DNA from 2 places in the Xenorhabdus aichiensis genome. Region 2 is predicted to be linked to the other one. Evidence: predicted binding sites of a transcription regulator. Region 2 holds the regulator's gene; the other holds the start of a gene.
The links. The regulator PurR, encoded in region 2, represses purine synthesis genes. The targets are predictions, from matches to a motif close to CANGCAAACGTTTGCNTG.
Positions count from the first base shown of each region.

Region 1: a site for PurR is predicted at 1,332-1,349, ahead of guaB (IMP dehydrogenase). Genes of this name have one in related genera too.

Region 1 is NZ_JAQRFO010000080.1:4,227-7,492, forward strand. It holds gene guaB (IMP dehydrogenase) at 1-1,270, opposite strand, end outside; gene xseA (exodeoxyribonuclease VII large subunit) at 1,441-2,802, shown strand; partial or broken gene PSI22_RS20465 (TonB-dependent receptor domain-containing protein) at 2,929-3,266, opposite strand, start outside.
Region 2 is NZ_JAQRFO010000009.1:32,814-36,079, reverse strand. It holds gene punC (purine nucleoside transporter PunC) at 1-246, opposite strand, end outside; gene punR (DNA-binding transcriptional activator PunR) at 370-1,278, shown strand; gene purR (HTH-type transcriptional repressor PurR) at 1,282-2,307, opposite strand; gene sodB (superoxide dismutase [Fe]) at 2,785-3,266, opposite strand, start outside.

The DNA.
Region 1 (3,266 bases), on a different contig from region 2:
TGTAAGCCACACGGCCTTCGATGCCTTCTGGCACCAGTTTGTCAGCCGCGTTATCGGTCTGGAAATAACGGTCAGAAGAGCCTTTGGACATCGCACCCAGTGATCCCATACCACGGTAGGATTTGAAAGAACGGCCTTGATAGAGTTCAATTTCCCCTGGGGATTCTTCTGTACCGGCCAGCATTGAACCTACCATGACACATGATGCCCCCGCCGCAATCGCTTTAGCGATGTCACCAGAGAAGCGGATTCCACCGTCAGCAATCACAGGAATGCCAGTACCTTCCAGTGCTTCCACCGCATCAGCAATCGCCGTAATTTGAGGAACACCAACACCAGTAACGATACGGGTAGTACAGATAGAACCAGGGCCAATACCGACTTTCACTGCGTTAACGCCGGCTTCAAACAGGGCTTTAGCACCTTCACCAGTCGCTACGTTACCACCAATGATTTGCAAATCAGGATATTTAGCACGAGTTTCGCGAATACGCTGCAAAACACCTTCAGAATGGCCGTGGGATGAGTCAATAAGCAGGATATCCACGCCCGCAGCCACCAGCGCATCAACACGTTCTTCATTGCCAGCTCCCGCACCAACCGCAGCACCAACCCGCAGACGACCTTCTTCATCTTTACAGGCGTTTGGCTTACGTTCTGCTTTCTGGAAATCTTTCACAGTGATCATGCCAAGCAAGTGGAAGCTATCATCAACGACCAGTGCTTTCTCAACACGCTTTTCGTGCATTTTCTGCAACACAACTTCGCGCGCTTCACCTTCTTTTACGATGACTAGACGCTCTTTCGGCGTCATTACCGCAGTCACTGGCTGATCCAGATCAGTAACGAAACGTACATCACGACCAGTAATGATACCTACCAGTTCGTTCTCTTCTGTCACGACAGGATAGCCCGCGAAACCATTACGTTTAGTCAGTTCGTGTACTTCGCGCAATGTAGTTTGTGGCGTTACAGTAACAGGATTAGTCACGACACCACTTTCGTGCTTTTTCACGCGACTGACTTCTTCTGCCTGACGCTCAATGGGCATATTCTTGTGAATGAAGCCGATGCCCCCTTCCTGGGCCAGTGCAATTGCCAGAGCAGATTCCGTCACAGTATCCATGGCCGCTGAGAGCATAGGAACGTTCAGACGAATAGTGGAAGTTAATTGAGTGGACAGATCTGCCGTATTAGGCAGGACTGTAGAATGGGCAGGAACCAACAAAACGTCATCAAAAGTTAATGCTTCTTTTTTAATTCGCAACATGGGCAATATCTCACCAAGCTATGGGCAATAAGGCATAAAATATTGCCGCGGCATTATACAGGCCGTAATCGGTTGCCTCCAGCATTTTTTAAAAAAATTTCTTGATTCATATTCTGGGATGATTAGTATCAATCGATTAACCCTTTGTTTTGAAATTTGATCTGGCTCACATGTCACTACCAACCAACACCGGAATTTTTTCTGTTAGTCGTCTGAATCAGACTGTCCGTCAGCTATTGGAGCTGGAAATGGGTAGAATTTGGCTAAGTGCTGAAATTTCTAACTTTTCCCAGCCTTCATCAGGACATTGGTACTTCACGTTAAAAGATGAACGGGCGCAAATTCGTGCTGCCATGTTTCGTAGCAGCAATCTGCGGGCAACATTTCGTCCACAAAATGGTCAGCAGGTGTTGGTGCGTGCACAGATTACGCTATATGAACCACGGGGTGACTATCAACTGATTGTGGAAAGTATCCAACCTGCTGGAGATGGGCTGCTACAGCAACAATTTGAGGTGCTGAAACAAAAACTTACCTCAGAAGGGTTATTTGATTCGATCCATAAAAAACCACTGCCCTCACCAGCAAAACGCCTCGGTGTCATTACCTCCGCCAGTGGCGCTGCGCTGCATGATATTCTCCATATCCTAAAACGCCGCGATCCATCACTGCCAATTATCATTTATCCCACTGCGGTTCAGGGAGCTGAAGCGCCGTTACAGATTATTCGGGCGATTGAGTTGGCAAATGATCGGCAGGAGTGTGATGTTTTAATTGTCGGCCGTGGCGGTGGATCACTGGAAGATTTGTGGTGTTTCAATGATGAGCAGGTAGCACGGGCGATCTTCCAGAGCCGTATTCCTATCGTTAGCGCAGTTGGGCATGAAACCGATGTCACAATTGCAGATTTTATAGCCGATCTGCGCGCACCTACGCCTTCTGCGGCCGCTGAACTAGTCAGTCGCAATCAAATTGAGTTGTTGAGGCAAGTTCAATCTCTGCAACAACGACTCGAAATGGCGATGGATTACTTTTTCGCCCAAAAACTGCGTATTTTTAATACGTTGCAGCATCAACTCCAGCAACAGCGCCCTGATTTACGGCTGGCTCGCCAGCAGAATAAATTAGTGGAATTACGTCAAAAGCTGGTCGATAGCCTCCTGCGCTGTTTGAAGCAACATTCTCTTTCACATGAGAAGCTAAATCTACGACTCTTACAGACTAATCCCGATCAGCAAATTCGGCATCATAGCCAACAGATCCAACAATATGATTTTCGGTTGAAACAAACGATTGAACGCCAATTAGGACATTATCGGGAGAAATTTGCAGTTTCTTGTTCTCAGCTCAATGCCGTCAGCCCACTGGCAACGCTACAACGCGGTTATAGTATCAGTGAAACATCTGATGGGACGTTACTAAAGGAAACTAAGCAAGTGGAAGTTGGGGATACCCTAAACACTCGATTACAGGATGGTTGGGTTAAAAGTCAGGTAGTTCAGGTAAAAAAACAGCCAAACGTAAAAAAATAACTTATAAAATGCTTTGTCTGTTTTGTGAATTGAAAGCAAGGTGGCAACAGAAGAGATATTAAAAATGTTTGGGGGCAATAAAATATAAAAAATAGCGGTGTACATGCACCGCTATTTTACCTGTTATCAGAAACGAACTTCCGCGCCTATTACATAGGTTCTGCCACGGGCAGTTTGGGTTCTTGCATTTTGATCCTCCATTATTGGTGCAGAGTTCATACGGTTTAGTGCTTCAGAATAATTTTTATTCATTAAGTTTTGTATGGAAAAATTAATAAATAAATTTTTATTAATTTTATAATCACTATACAAATCAATGATAGTTGGAATTTTATCCTCTTTTTGCATTACGATATTATTATCATCATCCGGTTCACCTGAAGGACTTTGACGATAAGATTCCCCAGTATATTTCACAATAGCACCAACACGGAGTTTCTCATCAAAGAAACGAACTCCAGTAT
Region 2 (3,266 bases):
GGATAAGCCGATAATAAGAACAGGCTTTCTCCCCAACCGATCAGATAGCTGCCCCCATAACAACTGAGCAAAGGCAAAACCGCCAAGAAAAATGCTGAGGCTCGCACTGATAGCACTTTCTGATGTATTTAACTCTGTTTTCATTACTCCAAAGGCAGGTAGATACATATCAATGGCCAAATAGCCGAGCATACTCAGGCCAGCGAGATAAAACATGAATGAAATGGAATTTTTATTTGTTGTCATTGTGTTAATAACTTGATGTGGTAATTGATAAGGAGATATAAAGCTTATTCTATATGGCATGATTTTTACTTGTGAAACGGTAATATTTGCATCATGTTATGAAAAAAATTGAAAGGAATAAATATGTGGTCTGAATACTCGCTGGAAGTTGTTGATGCTGTAGCCAGAACAGGAAGTTTCAGTGCAGCTGCATCAGAGCTTCATCGTGTCCCTTCTGCTATCAGCTATACGGTAAAACAACTCGAAGAATGGTTGGCTGTACCTTTATTTGAGCGTCGTCACCGTGATGTAGAATTAACGGAAGCGGGGGGTATTTTTGTTAAAGAAGCTCGTTCTGTTATCAAAAAAATGCATCACACTCGCCATCAATGTCAGCAGGTGGCTAATGGTTGGCGAGGGCAGTTCAGTATTGCAGTTGATCAAGTTGTAAAACCTGAGCGAACGCTCCAACTTATTCTGGATTTTTATCGACATTTTCCAGATATTGAGTTGTTTATCTATCCTGAAGTTTTTAATGGTGTGTGGGATGCATTGGTGGATGGGCGGGTTGATGTCGCTATTGGCGCCACACGCGCTTCTCCGGTTGGAGAACGATATAGTTTCAGGGATATGGGGTTTATGCCGTGGTTATGTGTTGCCAGCCCTACACATGAACTGGTTTCGATAGCAGAAAAATTGAATGACGACCAGATGCGCGCTTATTCCAGTTTGTGCCTGGAAGATACTTCTCGCAGCCTGCCCAAGCGTGATACATGGGCTTTGGATAATCAACGGCGATTGATTGTGCCTGATTGGGATATTGGGTTGGCTTGCCTGATGGATGGTCTGTGTGTAGGAATGGTGCCCAAGCATCGTGCATTACCACTGATCCGCAGCGGAAAATTGATCGCACTTGAGCTTGAACAACCATTGCCTGATAGCCCATGTTGCTTGGCATGGTCGCAAAAAAGCCATTCACCCGCATTAAGCTGGTTGCTTGATTATCTCGGAGATAGTGAAACACTTAATGCTGAATGGCTGCAGGAGAACTGATCGTCAACGGCGATAATCGATGAAAGGCCCATCTGCAACAGATCGACGCTCAACAAGACGCGGGTGGACTTCGATAGTTTGTGCATCTTCACGCTTATTGATGATCCTGTCCAGTAACGCCGAGAAGGCCATCTGCCCCAGACGTTCTTTAGGTTGGTGGATGGTTGTCAGCGCTGGCGTGAAGTAGCGTGCGTTACGAATATTGTCATAACCAATGATGGAAATATCTTGAGGGACACGTAAGCCTAGCTCATCGGCTGCACAGATTGCCCCCATTGCCATCACATCGCCACCACAGAAAACGGCTGTGGGGCGATTTTTCTGGTTCAGGATCTTATACATAGCTTGATAGCCAGATTCAGGCTCAAAATCGCCCTGCTCAATCCACTCATTTCGAATGGCAATATTTGCCTCTTTCAGTGCCTTGAGAAAACCTTGATGACGCCCGCCACCTGTATTTCTTGCTAGTGGCCCAGGAATGGAAGCAATATCACGGTGACCGCGTTCAATAAGATAGCGACCGGCCAAATAACCACCATGGAAGGCGTTATCGATAATCGCATCGGTGAAATCTCCTCTAGATTCGCCCCAGTCCATGACTACCATGGGAATATTGCGATAATCTTCCAACATGCCCAAAAGTTGTTCAGGATATTCTGAACACATTACCAGTAAACCATCCACACGCTTTTGAGCGAGCATTGCGAGATAAGCTTTCTGCTTGTCGAGATTGTTGTGAGAATTGCATAAAATCAACGTATAACCTTTGCTATAGCAGCTATTTTCAACGGATTCTATGATTTCGGCAAAATAAGGTGCCTCGCTTGAAGTTGCCAGTAATCCAATGGATTTGGTGTGGTTAACCTTCAAACTACGGGCTACGGCGCTGGGAGAATAGTTTAGTTCTTTAATGGCAGCCCAAACTGCGATTTTTGTATCTTCGGCGACGAAACGGGTTTTATTGATAACATGGGATACGGTTGTGGTTGAAACACCAGCGCGTTTAGCCACATCTTTAATCGTTGCCATGATAAAAAAGACTCCTGACCTTATGGTCTAAATTTATAGATCTTTGTTAATCGTTTGCCAGTATATTTATATATAGGATGAAGGCTGGCAATAACTTAGCGATAAACCTTGAATTTTGTCTGATCTAGCTCAAAAGTGAAAGTAATAATCGATGCTATAAAGTATATGCACTAAATGTCAAATGATGTTTTTTATGTAATAGGGTGAGTAATCATTCAAAATTTATGGTGTTGCGGCACCTTAATTTTCACATTGAGGATGTTTATGGATACAGATCTGAAGTTGGGATTATTGACTGCCAGTAGCGCATTAGTAATGATTGTTATTCTAGCAAGTCTTTGCCTAGTCTAGAAAAAAATTGAAGTGTAACGTTGCCTGCTTTTGTTTGCTTTAAGGGTAAACTTTCGTTATCCAAGACTTATGGAATCGGGAAAGTCTACCCTTTACTATTTCAAACTGGTTTGAGCGTTTATCTCATTAAGCCAGATTTTCTTCAACAAATTTCCAGTTGACCAGAGCCCAGAAATGCTCCAGATATTGAGGGCGCGCATTACGGTAATCGATGTAATATGCGTGTTCCCAAACATCAACTGTCAATACAGGTTTATCTTCACCAGTCAGTGGAGTTGCGGCATTGGAAGTATTGACGATAGCTACGCTGCCGTCAGCTTTCTTGACTAGCCATGTCCAACCAGAACCAAAATTTTTCAGGGCAGCATCAGTAAACTGCTGCTTGAATTCAGCAAAAGAGCCGAAAGCACTGTTAATAGCGTCTGCCACTTTTCCAGTTGGTTCACCACCACCGTTTGGTGACAGGCTATTCCAGTAGAAAGTATGATTCCAGACTTGTGCTGCGTTATTGAAGATGCCGCCTTCGGATGTCTTGATGATTTCTTCCAGTGATTTTCCGGCAAATTCGGTATCTTTAATCAGATTGTTCAGGTTCACAACGTAGGCGT